3 regions of the Psychrobium sp. MM17-31 genome follow, and region 2 is predicted to be linked to each of the others. Evidence: predicted binding sites of a transcription regulator. Region 2 holds the regulator's gene; each other region holds the start of a gene.
The links. Region 2 encodes MetJ, which represses methionine synthesis genes. Its sites were predicted from a motif close to TAGACGTCTAGACGTCTA; they were not measured.

Region 1 (5,463 bases), on a different contig from region 2:
AGCCTTAGCCTCAGGCGCAGCCATGACGCCAGCAGAATGGAATGACTTTTCCGACTGGGCACAAGTTACCGCTGAAATGACAACAACCTTGCAGCACTTTTCGACTTTTGTTGATCGGTTATCACTGGCCAAATGGAATCCGTCCCCACTTAACATCACCTCACCCAATGGCATCAAGGCATGGGGAATCGCCAGTGAGCAAGGCGGAATGATTTGGCTGCAAGATACAACACTGCAAGGTGAAAGTATTTCTAATATTCGATTACAACGCCAACCTACAGCGCCATTAACAATTGAACTCAACAATATGCCTGCGGGGGATTATCAGATCACGCCGTATAACACGCAACAAGGTGAGTTTCTCGCGCCAATATCGGTGACATGCCAAAACAGCATACCGTGTTTGATTACTGTGCCAGAGTTTTTGGGGGATTTGGGGTTATTGGTTACGAGATAAAGCAGTGTCATAAAGATGTGGCTTTAAAAGATCATTTCTGAGCCTAGGCAGTAAAATTATGGATATTAAATATCTATAACAGAATTTAATTTACTCTTTCTGTGGAAATAAAAAACCATTGCTTGATGTACTAATATAAAGACGCCTTGATAGTTGGTTGTGTGAATTAGTAATGAAGCCCATTAGTCCATGATCATAAGAATATAGAAATTCATTACTTAGACTGCTCGAAAGAGAATCTTTTTGTGTACTTTCAATAACAAAAACTTCTATATCAACTCCTAGAATCTTCAAAAAGGTCTTTTCCTTAGTTTTGTATCTGATATCTTCTTTTTCCCAAACTGCATTGATTTTGGGTGGGATCTTAGGAATAGCGAACTGAAGGGCTTCAGCTCTAAAACAAAAAATAAGTTCTGTACTACAAACCTCAATACTTTCAACAACATCATAAGATTCGATGCCCCAGCCGTAACGAAACTTCTTTAATTTGATGATATCTTTAGAGCCATTCACTACTGAATTCTCTATATTAATATAACTATATGAATCAGTGGTTTTAATTTCGCTAGATAAAGTCACTTGTGTAAAAAATAGTATTCCAAGAGCAATAAGTACTTTCAAAATTGTCAGATCCTTTTGGAGCGCTTTGTAAGCATAAAGCACAAATATCTCATTGATTCAATTCAAGTACAAACAATCCCAATACAATTCAGTAAATAAAGAGAGAAAGACTCTGCTTAGTTTATAAATAGAAAAGATGTGAATTTAGAAACTATCAAATCCTAGTCCGCGCCTAGAAGAATTCGTATTGACTCAATATCTAAAAACACACAACAAATTTGCACTTTCAGAATCTTCTAATAGGCTTAAATAAGAACAAATTATTAGTGTGTGTTTGATACTAGGTATCAAGTTGGTCAAATGCGGAGGTGGAATATGTACACCAAAGCTAAGGGATATACGCTTATTGAACTCATCATTGTCATTATTGTATTAGCAATAATTGCAGTATCGGCCTACTCACGCTATGTCGATATTACAACCGAAGCGCGAATTGCGACAAATCAGGGTATAGCGCAGAGCTTTGATTCTGCAGTGTCATCTGCCAACATTCGCTGGCGCATAGAAGGCTCTCCGGGACGTATCCAAAACCTTGGTGTATTTGGTGAAGAGGTTCTAGATTTCAACAGCTCTGGCTGGCCTATCGGCGTTAATAAAGGCTCTCGCAACGATAATATTGGACGCGGAACATTGGGATGTACTTCGGTTTGGAACTACATCATGAATGACTCACCGCTGTCATCAGAATCAGCAGACACCGATTATCAATCATATCGACATAGTGGTAATTCCCAATGTTCCTACATTCTACGTACCAATGGCGACACCGCGGGACGTACCGCTGCAGAATTAGGCATTCGATATAATTCCACCGACGGCAGTGTTACTGCTTGTGGGCAGTTAGTTGGGTCAAATTGCTAGAGACTAGCGAAATCAAAGACAACACAGATGATAGGCACAAAGAGCCTAATGAGTAAAAGGCATCCTATAACAATTATTGCTGGTGTAGATGAGTTATTTTACACGTTAGCCTAATGCACTAATTATGAAACTTATGCTTTAATTCCTCATACTCAACATGACTAAACAAGAAAATCTCTATGGAATACTTCGGCGTCATTAACTACGTTACTTATGTCATCGGCGCGATACTTATCGTATTATTACCCGGTCCTAATTCGCTTTATGTCTTGTCACTCGCCGCACAGCATGGGCAGAAGGTAAGTTGGTCAGCGGTTGCTGGTGTCTTTTTAGGTGATTCATTACTCATGTTAGCAACGGCGCTGGGAGCCGTGACATTATTAACCACCTATCCTGCCCTATTTATGATTATCAAATATGCCGGCGCAGCCTATCTTGTTTATATCGGCTATAACCTATTAACAAATGCGCTAAAAACATGGCGTCAGAGCAACTCATCTATCGACATCCATGTACAGAATACTAATCACATTTCAGGCAAAAAAGCCTTTAACAAAGCATTGTTGATGAGCCTACTTAATCCGAAAGCGATTCTATTTTTCCTGTCTTTCTTCGTGCAATTTGTTGATCCGCAATATTCACAACCAATAGTACCTTTCTTGATCCTCGCACTTACGTTGCAAGTTTTTAGTTTGCTCTATTTAGCAACACTGATTTATGCAGGCTCGACCCTAGCCCATTTATTTAGAAAACATAAAAAAGTCTCAGCGCTATCTGGTGCTGGAGCAGGCAGTGGCTTTATTGCCTTTGCGGCTAAGTTAGCATTTGCAAATGCTAACTAACCCAAGCCCCACTTAATTAATCCACCAAATTTGCTAAGTTATAACAAATAACACTCGTCATATTGCAATAACCGTTGTAGTATGACGAAAACGTCTAGACGTCCAAACGTCTAATACGTGTAAATCTTTACCATTTCAATGTATAGCAGTTAGGGTTATTTGTTATGAGCCGTCAATCTAGTACTAACACAAAGAGTCATTTAAAAAGTCAGTTACAAGAGATACTTCAAGATCGCATTATGATCTTAGACGGCGCTATGGGTACCATGATTCAAGCGCATGATTTTAATGAAGAAGACTTTCGCGGCGAACGCTTTAAAGATTGGCCCTGTGCGATCAAAGGCAACAATGACCTATTATCGATAACTCAAAGCGAAGCGATTAAAGACATTCACCGTCAATATTTCGCGGCTGGCGCTGACATCGTTGAAACCAACACCTTTAACGCCACCACTATTGCGATGGCGGATTATGAGATGGAATCTATTTCGCGTGAAATCAATTATGTTTCCGCGAAAATAGCCCGTGAAGTGGCGGATGAATTTGCGATTAGCGAGCCTGAGAAACCGCGTTTTGTGGCAGGTGTACTTGGCCCAACCAACCGTACTTGTAGTATTTCGCCGGATGTCAATGACCCCGGCTTTCGTAACATTACCTTCAATCAGCTAGTTGAGGCCTATCGCGAATCAGCGCTTGCACTAATTGAAGGCGGCAGTGACATTTTGATGGTAGAAACCATCTTCGACACGCTAAACGCCAAGGCCTGTTTGTTTGCCATTGAAAGCGTGTTTGACGACATTGGTTTTAAATTGCCAGTGATGATTTCTGGCACCATTACCGATGCCTCAGGCCGTACCCTCACCGGACAAACGACCGAAGCATTCTACAACTCACTACGTCACGTTGAACCAATCTCGATTGGCCTTAACTGTGCCCTTGGCCCAGCGGAATTACGCCAATATGTAGAAGAATTATCACGTATCAGTGAATTTCCAGTAAGTGCCCATCCCAATGCTGGCCTGCCGAACGAATTTGGCGGCTATGATCTCGATGCTATTGAAATGGCGGGCTACATTAACGAATGGGCGCAAAGCGGCTTTTTAAATATCGTTGGTGGTTGTTGTGGTACCACGCCATTGCACATTCAAAAAATCAGTGAAGCATTAAACAGCACCGCGCCGCGTCAGCTGCCAGAAGTCAATGTAGCTTGTCGCCTGTCAGGGCTTGAGCCATATAATATCTTTGAAGATTCGCTTTATACCAACGTGGGTGAACGTACTAACGTTACTGGCTCGGCGCGCTTTTTACGTCTTATTAAAGAAGAAGATTACACCACGGCATTAGAAGTAGCGCTACACCAAGTAGAAGCTGGAGCGCAAATCATCGATATCAACATGGATGAAGGCATGCTCGATGCCAAAGCAGCCATGACGCGCTTCTTAAACCTCATTGCCTCAGAGCCTGAGATTTCTCGCGTACCTATTATGATTGATTCGTCTAAATGGGACGTTATCGAAGCCGGCCTGCAATGCGTGCAAGGTAAATGCGTAGTGAACTCGATTTCTCTTAAAGAAGGCGAAGAAGAGTTTATTAAACAAGCCACGCTTATTAAGCGTTACGGCGCAGCCACAATCGTGATGGCGTTTGATGAAGACGGCCAAGCCGATACTTATGAGCGCAAAGTAGAAATTTGTCAGCGCGCTTATGACGTACTGACCCAAAAAGTAGACTTCCCACCAGAAGACATTATTTTCGATCCTAATATTTTCGCGATTGCCACTGGTATCGAAGAGCACAATAATTATGCGGTAGACTTTATTGAGGCTACCCGTTTTATACGCGAAAACTTGCCTCACGCGGGTGTGTCAGGCGGTGTGTCTAACGTCTCATTCTCTTTCCGTGGCAATAATCCAGTGCGTGAAGCCATCCACGGCGTATTTTTATATCACGCCATTAAAGCTGGCATGAACATGGGGATTGTAAATGCCGCGCAACTGGCAATTTACGATGATATCCCAGCCGATTTAAAAGACGCGGTGGAATATGCAGTGCTTAATCACGGCGAAGATGCCACCGAGAAACTGCTCGAAGTCGCCGAAGAATATCGCAACGCGGGCAGCAAATCGAAAACCCATGTTCAAGATTTATCGTGGCGCGAACTGCCAGTTAACGAGCGACTAGCCCACTCGTTAGTTAAAGGCATTACAGAATATATCGACGAAGATACCGAAGCGGCGCGCGTGATGTTCGACAAACCGATTGAGGTTATCGAAGGGCCATTAATGGATGGCATGAACATCGTTGGCGACCTTTTTGGCTCTGGCAAAATGTTCTTACCGCAAGTAGTAAAATCAGCCCGTGTAATGAAACAAGCGGTGGCCTACCTCAACCCATTTATCGAGGCAGAAAAAACACCCGGCCAATCCAACGGCAAAGTGGTGATGGCAACCGTTAAAGGTGATGTGCACGACATCGGCAAAAATATCGTTGGCATCGTATTGCAATGTAACGGCTACGAAGTGTTTGATTTAGGGGTGATGGTAAGCGTTGAAGACATTATTAAATGCGTTAAAGAAAACGATGCTGACGTTATCGGCTTATCAGGCCTGATCACGCCATCGCTGGATGAAATGGTGCACAACGTAAAAGCCTTTACTCGTGAAGGCATTGATGTGCCAGTAC
Region 2 (5,463 bases):
ATCCTGGGTAATAAACGTGTTTAACTGCCGGATGACTTGCTAAAAACTCCGCAATCTTCGCAGCGCTTTGTTGATGCTGTTGTAATCGTACAGGCAAGGTACGCAAGCCACGCATCGCCATATAACAATCAAATGCCGATCCCGTTGTGCCGATACAGTTTGCCCACCAATCTAAATCGATGCCCAATTGCTGATCTTTAGTCACAATAGCACCAGCCACAACATCGCTGTGTCCGTTGATATACTTGGTGCAAGAGTGTATCACAATATCTGCACCCAAGCTTAATGGCTGCTGTAATATTGGCGTTAAAAACGTATTGTCTACAACCACATAGGCATCAATCGCTTTTGCTTTAGCGGCAATAGATTTGATATCGACAATACGCAATAAAGGATTACTCGGCGTTTCTAACCAAACCATCTTCGGCTTTTGTGACAATGCACTCTCTAATGCCGCTTCATCTGCTTGATCGACAACCACCAAGGTAAACAAACCACGACGCGCTAAATGATCGAACATACGGTAGGTGCCGCCATAACAATCGTGTGGGATCACTAATGTATCTTGTGGCGATAGCAACTGAATAACTGTGGTAATTGCCGACAACCCAGTACTGGTAATCACGCCGTAACTACCACCTTCTAAGTCGGCTAATGCTTGTGCGAATTGGCTACGGGTCGGATTGCCACGACGAGCATAATCATATTCACGTGGTTGATCGTAGCCTTTAAAAGTGTAATTGCTGGAAAGGTAAATAGGAGGAACCACAGCACCGTACTGTGTATCTGTATCAATACCACCGCGCACTGCAATGGTCTGGTGTCCAAATTTGCTCATAAAACCTCCAACAAAAGTTGACTTAATGAATGACTGGGTTATAAAGGATGTCTAGATGGCCAATTTAAACGAAGCACGCATGGACGTCAAGATGTTTAGACGTCTAAATAAGAATAAGTTTATGCTTATATTTGACAGTGCTCATGTAACCGTTAAAATCGGCAGGATTTTTTATACAGGGTGTTACAATTACCCACTGTAACAACTCACTACTCACTATAATAGCAAAGGTATTTTCATGACAGTCTGGAATGGCGAATATATTAGTCCATATGCTGAACACGGTAAAAAGAACGAACAAGTTAAAAAAGTCACCGTATCAGTACCATTAAAACTGTTAAAAATCCTGACTGATGAGCGCACGCGTCGCCAAGTAAACAACCTGCGTCACGCCACTAACAGCGAATTATTGTGTGAAGCTTTCTTACACGCCTACACTGGCCAACCATTACCAGAAGATAGCGATTTATCTAAAGACAAGCCAAGTGCAATTCCAGAAGCTGCTCGCGTATTAATGGAAGAGCTAGGAACCCTAGAAGCCTACCTAGCCGAGAATAACGAAGACTAATTATCTTCGGTAATAATCAGATAACAAAAAAGCGACTCTCAGAGTCGCTTTTTTATTTTTAGCTTTAATCAAACAGGCAATGTTAATCGAAGCCTTGCGCCTTTTAGGCTAGAATTATTGCGAGCTGTCGCACTGCCATGGTGCCAGTCCATAATTTTTGTGGTGATAGCCAAGCCCAATCCAAAGTGCCCCGATTCACGCGAACGCTGAGAGTCTAGTCGCACAAAGGGATCGAAAATCGTCGCTTGCTTGTCTTCGGCAATGCCTTCGCCATCATCATCAATATCGATATAAATGCCCTTACTGTCTCGCGACAATAAACAACTAACTTGGCCATCGGCATAATCGATAGCGTTACTAATCAAATTTTGTACGGCGCGATAAAACCATTGGCTATCAATATCACACACCACCACCGACTCTTGCGTCTCGAAGTTGAGCGTAATTTCTTGTTGCTGTGCTAAATGCCCCAAGTCTTTACACAAGGTTTCAAGCCACTGCACCAAATCAATGCTTTGTAAACGGACACTACCCAGCTGACGTTCCATACCTGCGTATTCTAAAAAAGCCGCCGTCATTTCCTCCATCCGCGTGACTTCACTGTCCATACGGCTGAGGTATTTATCTTTCTTGGCAACATCATCTGCAGTCATCGCCGCCTCAATACCAAAACGCAAACAAGCCACAGGGGTTCGAATATCATGAGACAAACTGCGCGCCAATACCTTGTTATCCATTAGCAGCGTTTCTATCCGATCTGCCATCGCATTAAAGCTATCTTCCAATTGCTGAATATAAGAAAAGCGCGCTTTGGGAACGCGTGCCGACAAATCGCCCTCGCCAAACTTAGCAGCGGCACTGCTCAGTAAATGCAAACGACGCGTCAGTGGCAATGTCCACAGCACAATAATCACGGTTACGCCCAAATAAAGTAGCAGCGTTAACATCAAATCAATATTGTAATTGGCGTGCTCCTGTACCATTGGTAACTGCAAATGCAGTAAATAGCCATCATGTCCTGCAATTCGCTTATATAGATAAGCCTCGTGTTCTTCCCCCAACAATAAACCACCAGCTTGTGACAATTGCTGCGTTAAGGATGAGGGCAATGCAACACTGTTTTCTTCCACCAAAGACAGTGAAATCTTATAGTCAAGAGAGAGTGATTGGACGACGCTTGATAACTGGTCAGCAGGCGCAGAGCTTAATTGAGCTGACATACCATCGATTATCTGGCCATAGATATAGTTTTCATCGCGATGTTCATCTGGCGCTTCACTAACTAATAAATCAACGCCCCAGCCAATCGCAAATATCGCACCGAGCACAACGGCTATGATGCTGATATAAAATCGTCTCACGAGTCGCCCCAAGCATCAGCGACAAATAGATACCCCTTACCCCACACCGTTTTGAACTTTTTCGGGTTTTGAGGATCGTCATTAAACTGCTTGCGCAGTGTCGATAACATGACATCAAATCGGCGATCTAAGCCATCGTACTCGCGACCTTTTAGCGCCTTAAATACACTATCGCGATCGACCACTTCTCCCGCCTGACTGGCTAAGAACCACATAAAAGCAAACAAATTCGTAGATAACTCCACCTCTTGTCCTTGATAAACCACGCGACTAGATTCTTGATCAATACTCAAGTCACCAAAAACTAACTGTTTACTCTCACTCGATTTGACTTCGCGGTTACTCAAAGAGTTTTTAATACGAGCTAATAGTGCACGAGGGCGAACAGGTTTAATCACATAATCAGTAGCACCAGCTTCTAGGCCAATAACTTCATCAAATTCATCGGCGCGTGCCGTTAGCATAATAATTGGCAGCGATGATTTTTCTCGCAGTAAATGACACACCTCAATACCGTTAATGCCCGGTAACATGACGTCCAAAAGCACTAAATCAGGCTGGCAATTTTCAAAAACCTCCATCACCTTATCGCCGCGATCAACATGCGTCACTTGATAGTGTTGGTCGATCAAATATTCACTGACCCAATCCGCCAATGTAATATCGTCTTCAACTAATAAAATGTGCCCTAAACTAGACATGAGTTTCCTCTTAAAATAAGCGCCAGCGGCGTTTTCGAGATTTCTTTTGATGCACCCAGGCAACGTCGATCATTGCCTGCGCGATTTCTTTCTTGGTCAACTGCTCTATTAGCGAATAAGCTTGCTTAGAGGTCGATTCAAACTGCAATTGGAACAAGCCATAGCGCTCAATCGCTTCACAGGCTATTACCTTTTCATCTTCACGACGCAGCAAACAATATTGACCAGGCTTGGGCACGGCAAAACGCATGGTGATTTGCGCATAACAAGTACGCCCTTTATGCAAAGCCACGCATTTATTTGGCAATGCAGACATGTACGGTCCGTCTTTGGATTCCGACACCTCGGCGTTAACAAAGCCGCTAACGCCAATGCATAATATTGAAAGTAAGGCTCTAAAATACATAATTAAAGCCCAACTTTACAAAGGTTGAAGTACTGCGAATGCCCAATGGGCTATCACTTAGATTATCCGATAAGTAACTCTTTGTTAGGCCAATTCGCATGGTCCAATCTTCGGAAATCGGATAAATGGCATGCGCCTCTGCTTCTAAAATATACGCAGCACCCGGTCGATAATAAGCTAAGTTTGGTCGTATTTCGTGCTTATCAATACCAACATAATAATCAACCACATTAGAGCTGAGTATTGTCAGGCCCGTTCCGAGATAAATATCCCAATTGCGATACGGAATTAAATGACTGTAAAAAGACTCTACCGCCCAACCATTATCGGCTTCATCAATAAGCACTGACGCAACATCAACCGTCAGTAAAGCATCATCGAGATAATGCGAATAACGCAGCGCCACACCCATAGCACCATCGCGAGATTCCAAATGGTCAAAACCAGCATCTTCAAGATAGTCTTGAGACATATCATCGAAGAAATTCTTTAAGATGGCATCAACGGCCCAGTCATCGCGTTCATACAACGCATAGCCAATATCAATTTCCGCAGGGTTTGAGCGACGCTGATTCGATTGCACGAAAAAGCCTTTGTAGTACATATCGATAACAAAGCCGACGCCCAAGTAATCGATAAACTCTTCCTGCTCAACACCTTTGAGCGGATGCTCATAGAGTATGCCACCGATCTGAAATTGAATATCCCAGTGCCACTTATCGCTGTCTTTACTTCGTTCCTCTTCGCTATCTTGCGCATTAGCCGCAAAACTACTCAGTAAGAATAGCGCGGCTAATCCAAACAATTTCGCCATTATTATCTACCTTCCTTTTACACTAACGGCAGTGTAACAAAGTATCTAAGTTAGGCGCACGACGAAATTGTTTACTTTTTGTAAGAATTAAAATTGTGTTTTAAAGCCAATTGAGAAAAACGGCTCCATACCTTCTTCACCTTCAATCTTGTAATTAGTTAGGGTATCGCCTTCTTCAGCGGCATAGTAGTAACCTGATTCGTTCTTCGCACCTAAGGCATTTAGCACTGCGAACGACCATTGCACCGGATGATCAAACATCGTCGACTGCATATTGGCCTGTAAATCTAAGCGCGAATACACGGGCAAAGTCTTAGAATTCAACTCACCGTAATTTGGCAAAAAGTGTCCTGGATGATCTGGATTTTCACGTAAGCCAACAATAGGTGTATAGCGCTGGCCACTGCGCATTGTTAGGCGCGCGCCAAAATCCCACTTATCGTTGAGCTTATAATTCACCACCATATTGCCAAGGAGCGGCGTATCTAAATAATAATCGGTTGTAATGCCTGTATTTAAATCCGTGCGCTCACTCTTAGACCAACTAAGTGATGCCCAACCGTACCAGCCATCTTGCAAATCGCGCTTAACCACCCATTCTACGCCAACGGCTTTACCTTCCAGCTGATTGTTGTATCGCAATTTCTGAAGATCTTTATCTTCATCGATTGCTAAGGCCAAATCACCTAAGTCTTTTTGATAGACCTCGACACTGGTTTTCCAGATATCATTAATTTGATAATCGACACCAACCGCATAATGATTTGCTTTCGGT
Region 3 (5,463 bases), on a different contig from region 2:
AAAATTTGGTTAAATCCATATCTACCTCAATGCAATATCATCATTTCAAACACTAAGCGTAGGGAATCACAACAAATTTATCAAGCGTTCAGGTATGAAGTTGTCGGAGAGAAAATTAATGATGTCGGATAATAAAAAACGACACCCGCCAAAGGCAAATGTCGCTTTGTAATTTGCGTCGCTACTAGTTAGATAGACGTCGTTAGATCAGTAAGCCAGTCTGGCATCAACTCCACTAAGAAGGTCTCGAGCTGACGGTCATAGCCAAATAAAATCGTTAAAGCGATTAACACCAAGAAAGCACCAAGTAATTTCTTAGTAACATTCACATGCTTATTGAGCTTATCGCGATTTATCACTTTGCCTGACACCGCGCCCAGCGCGAGTAAAGGGACACCCGCACCAGCGCCAAAAATCAGCATCACGGCAAATACCATTGGCAGGCTATCGCCTTGAATAGCTAGTGAGATAGCTGCGCCTAATGTCGGGCCAACGCAAGGTGTCCATACAAAGCCCAGCAATGCACCAAGTATAAACTGACCACTAACGCCGCTTGCTTCATAGGTCGCTACTTTGTTATTGCCTCGACTCATCAGTTGCGATGCAACTTGGCTAAACTTTTGATTAAGCGGATCAATCAATATAATCAAGCCAAATGTCAGCAGCAATGAAGCGCTAATAGTTTTGATAATCGTAATATCAAAATCCCACGCAATAGCTGCCGCGCTAATTAGGCTACCAGTTACGGCAAATGATAAAGAAATCCCTAAGATAAGCGCCAATAGACCATTTTTACTTTGCTGCAGCGCACTAGAAATAATAATTGGCAAAATAGGTAATACGCAGGGTGATAACGTACTTAGCACACCTGCAATAAAACTAAAGAAAAACGCTGATAATTCCATCGATATCGTCTCTAACTATTTACTTGTCGTCGACGGTGCTTTCATTGAAAATAAATTAAATAGTTTACGCTCATTAGTTTCGGCGATAGAACGGCCAATTTCTTTTTCACCTTGGTAGCGAATTAGCGTGCTTTGACGAAAGGCTTTGAAGTACTTCACCCACTCTTTCTGCTTGTCGTAATCAACTTTTAAAACTGTTAACTCACTGTCTGGGTTTTGCTTAAAATATTCTTTAATTACCTTGCCTTGCTTGCGACAGGTTGGGCACCAAGTAGCGTATACATCAACGAGGATTGCGGCATTTTCTTGTTGGAGTTGTTTAAAGCCGTCTTCGGTGAATTGCATCACGCCACCAGCAAATGCTGATGTAGATAAGAATAAAGAGCAGATTAGTAATAATTTTTTCATGGTGGATCCTAATATTAATATTGCACCACCACAGACCTGAGGTCTTAAACTAAAATTTCAGTTTTTTTAAATTATTTTTATCTCTTTGACATTATGTCGTCTGAAGCTGCAAGGACTCATCTAGCTCGAGCGGCATGATTCGCTCAATAAGCGCCTGAAATTCCTCGACGGTATTTTCGTGATTCTCTATCTGAGCTAAATCATCAACATGAATGAGATTAAGATATCCCATACTCCAATTGTGGAACCTGCGATGTGTTAGTGGATGCTCATAGATCTTAGTTACATCGTGATGGCGTTCGTCCATGACGATCCTGTGATATAGACTATCGATATAATCTTCTGGGCCTTCTATGTATTGATAAAAGCCATCAATAACAGTTACTAAGATCCCAGTAATTTGGTGTTGGCTATTGTGAATTCTTGCTTTTCGCAGTAATTCGTTTAAATCAATATCCGACAGTAATGCCTTACTTTTGTAAATTATCGCCTTCACTTTGTGCACTCCTTTGCTCAAACTTATCAATATACATATGTTGATCTGCTTCTTTAATTGCTTTGAAAAGATTACGATGAGTATTTTTCGCCCAACCAACACTAAAAGTGATTTGAGTATCAGTTAAGTGATTGCTAATACGCTCAATAATCGTCGTTAGATCAGTTTCATATCGAAATACAATAACAATAAATTCATCGCCGCCATAACGACAAACAATATCATTTAATCGAACGCTATCGGTTAACGCTTTGGCAAATGTCTTAATATACAAGTTTCCGTATTCATGGCCTTTTTGATCGTTAACTTTCTTTAAGCCGTTAAGATCAAAGAAATAAACCACAAAATCCTCTTTCGACAACTGCCGTTCGATGCGCTTTAAATGGTTAAAATTATAGGTATCGGTAAGCAAATCACGATAGCTCTCGTATTCAATAGCGGCTTTGTTTTTATAAATAAGGTTGGTCCCACGCTCTATTAACAAGCGCAAGAAATTGACGTTAGATTCAATGCGTGAAATGAACTTCATGGTTGCAACAATAATATCTAACTTACGAGTCGCATTACTCGGCGTAATATGATCGTCGATAGTCTGAATATTACTTGCACAGTTACTTTCTGAAGTCATATAAGAAATGATTTCATAGGTATACACCAATTCATTGAGACTAATAAAAGATAATCTGCTCCTTAATTCTTTTATCAGCTCATCATAAGCAATTGAATTTGCATTGAATGACGTCATGTCGTTGAGATTACCCCTCAAAGAAAAATAGATGGCGCGTTCCTAATTGTTTGATACTACCAGCGAAAAATATACAAGTAAAAAGCATTAGTTAAATCACGCACACTAAATAAGGCAAACCGTTGTTAAATCAATTTATACCTTAGATAGCTTATAAAGTAGCGGTTTATGGATGGCCAAATAATCGAAAATTCCAATTCTCTAATTCATTGCTAGCCAATCTTTTTTCAATACTGCTGCGCCACGAATTTGATAACGGGATATCGAGTAATTGAGTTAACGCGTTTTTGTTTAGAGGGTCGCCAAAATAAATATCACATACTTGTGCGACAGTCATTGAACACGAAGTCTGGCTAATACGCACAATTCCACTATCACTTGTTACTACGCCAGGTGTAATAACGCGATACAGCCAGCCACATTTATTAGTCTGTTGCATATGAAGTGAAAACTTTTCGATGTCCCAACGTTTGTTAAGCTTAAAACACGGTGAACGCGGCTGACTGACTTCTAATATCACCTCGCCCCATTGAAACCTATCACCGATACAAACGTTATTCTCGTCTAAGCCTAAGGTAGAGATATTTTCTCCCATGCTCGATGGACACCAATCACGTTCAATACCGAGTGCTTGATAATGGGATTGCCAAAAGTCGTAATGCTCGCGTGGATAATGATGCAGTGCTCGTTCGAGCCCACCGTGATGTTTAGGATCCGCTGATTCATCGCCGGCAATGCCATACTCATTGATGATTATGTCGTCAGTAATAAGCTGCTTATCAATGGCAGTTGTTAGTCCATAAGCGTGAGATATTTTTCCAGAGAACGCCTTAACCTGAGTCATATAAAATCCAATCTAGTCGCAAGTGCGCGCTATTATAACCGTGCATGAAATATTTCTCCTGCAATTCCTGTCTTGTGAGTGAAAATAAATTTTCACTTTACGGCGAAGATTTTTAACTATAGACTTCTAGCCATCTAAACGTAGAAACAAATTTGAGAGTAATACTATGCAAACTGCAACTTTTGGCGGCGGCTGTTTTTGGGGCGTTGAAGCATTATTTCGTGAGCAAGACGGCGTGATTGAAGCATTTTCTGGCTATGAAGGTGGTGATAAAGAAAACCCGACTTACAAAGAAGTGTGCACAGGAACTACAGGTCATGCGGAAGTTGTTGAGGTGACCTTTGACGAGAGTAAAATCAGTTACCAACAGCTGCTGAACATCTTTTTTGAAAACCACAACCCAACAGAATTAAACCGCCAAGGTGTTGACGTGGGTACACAATATCGCAGCGCCGTGTTCTATCACGATGCAACGCAGCAGCAATTAGCTAATGAAACCATTGCGCGATTAACTGAAGAAAAACGTTTCGGCGATAAAAAGATTGTTACTGAAGTGACACCAGCATCAACATTCTTTAAGGCTGAAGAATACCACCAGCAATACTTTGCTAAAAACGGTGGTAGCTGCTCAATCTAAAGATTGTTTTAATTTGTGAGAACTGGATGACTCAAATACCGCTATATTTTCTGCCTGGCACACAATGTAATGATCGTTTGTGGCAGCAGGTATTTGAGTTACTGCCCGCTTATTTCTCACCAATTGCATTAACAATTCCTGATGCAAATTCTCCCCTAGCGATTGTAAAAGCGCTGCATCAACAACTGCCGACACAGCCAATAAACCTAATTGGCTTTTCACTCGGTGGCTACCTCAGCGCGCTATACGCAACGCAATATCCAGAGAGTATTTCGCGCTTGATGGTTATTGCTAACCATCCGCATCCGCTACCTAACAAGGAATTAGCGACTCGGCAATTTACCTTAGACTTCATTCGTAAAAACGGCTATCGGGGTTTGCCATTATCGCGAATTCATGGGCTATTGGCACCTAGTAATCATCACAAACAAAACATCATCGATACGATTAACTTGATGGATAAGGAATGCGGCGAGAAAACCTTAGTGAATCAAATGCAATACACCTCTCATCGAGAGAACCTGATGCCTGCAATTAATCAAGCACCCTTTTCAACCCACTTTGTGATTGGTGAAAATGACGCGTTAGTAGCCATCGATAAGCTCAGCGTGGCGATTAAACAACCCAATGTCTCACTTGAGATTATCGAGCAATGCGGTCATATGTCACCACTAGAAGATCCAGCGGCGATTGCACAAAGTATTATTAGGCATTTTAGAATGGCGCTGGATAACGCTTAAAGACCTCGCTAATATCTGACAATACTTCAGCCGGTAAAGGCTCAGCAAAGGCATCGATATCTTCTCGCAACTGCGCCATTGACGTGGCACCAATAATACTGGATGTTACGCCATCAACCTGATCACACCATCCAAGCGCCAGTTTAACAGGTGAAATGCCATGACTTTCCGCCACATCAACATAGGCAGCGACGGCTTGTTGGCTTTGCGGCGTATCTCTAAATAGGCCATTACGCTGAATCAACGTCCAGCGACTGCCCTGCGGTCTTGCACCGTTAAGGTATTTTCCAGCAAGTGCGCCAGTCGCTAACGGCGACCAAGGCAAATAGGCAATATTCTCATTTGCGCACTGCTCAATAAGATAAGGCCAATCTTTAGCATGCAGTAAACTAAATTCGTTTTGAATCGACACCATTTTCGGCAGATTATGTTGCTCACTAAGACGCAAATATTGGCTAATGCCCCAAGGTGTATCGTCAGATAATCCGCAATGACGAATTTTACCAGCAGCAACACATTTAGCTAACCCTTCAAGAATATCTAATTTATTTTCAATGTGTTGCTTTGACGCTTCCCTCAGTTGCGACATGCCGTTTGGCCAATGATTACCAAAATGCGGTGTCGAACGATTTGGCCAGTGAAGCTGATACAAATCGATGTAATCGGTTTGCAATCGCTGAAGTGAACC

Region 1: a site for MetJ is predicted at 2,877-2,894, ahead of metH (methionine synthase). Genes of this name have one in related genera too.
Region 3: a site for MetJ is predicted at 3,518-3,535, ahead of msrA (peptide-methionine (S)-S-oxide reductase MsrA). Genes of this name have one in related genera too.

Annotation. Positions count from the first base shown of each region.
Region 1 is NZ_JAKRGA010000001.1:312,565-318,027, forward strand. It holds gene MHM98_RS01340 (DUF5060 domain-containing protein) at 1-457, shown strand, start outside; gene MHM98_RS01345 (hypothetical protein) at 548-1,078, opposite strand; gene MHM98_RS01350 (prepilin-type N-terminal cleavage/methylation domain-containing protein) at 1,394-1,939, shown strand; gene leuE (leucine efflux protein LeuE) at 2,119-2,781, shown strand; gene metH (methionine synthase) at 2,946-5,463, shown strand, end outside.
Region 2 is NZ_JAKRGA010000005.1:31,890-37,352, forward strand. It holds gene metB (cystathionine gamma-synthase) at 1-838, opposite strand, end outside; gene metJ (met regulon transcriptional regulator MetJ) at 1,077-1,406, shown strand; gene MHM98_RS14890 (ATP-binding protein) at 1,475-2,767, opposite strand; gene MHM98_RS14895 (response regulator transcription factor) at 2,764-3,468, opposite strand; gene MHM98_RS14900 (DUF3019 domain-containing protein) at 3,479-3,784, opposite strand; gene MHM98_RS14905 (MipA/OmpV family protein) at 3,864-4,688, opposite strand; gene MHM98_RS14910 (TonB-dependent receptor) at 4,776-5,463, opposite strand, start outside.
Region 3 is NZ_JAKRGA010000003.1:423,249-428,711, forward strand. It holds gene MHM98_RS10725 (cytochrome c biogenesis CcdA family protein) at 189-905, opposite strand; gene MHM98_RS10730 (thioredoxin family protein) at 921-1,313, opposite strand; gene MHM98_RS10735 (BLUF domain-containing protein) at 1,405-1,809, opposite strand; gene MHM98_RS10740 (GGDEF domain-containing protein) at 1,784-2,554, opposite strand; gene MHM98_RS10745 (MOSC domain-containing protein) at 2,721-3,398, opposite strand; gene msrA (peptide-methionine (S)-S-oxide reductase MsrA) at 3,565-4,035, shown strand; gene MHM98_RS10755 (alpha/beta hydrolase) at 4,062-4,775, shown strand; gene MHM98_RS10760 (aldo/keto reductase) at 4,750-5,463, opposite strand, start outside.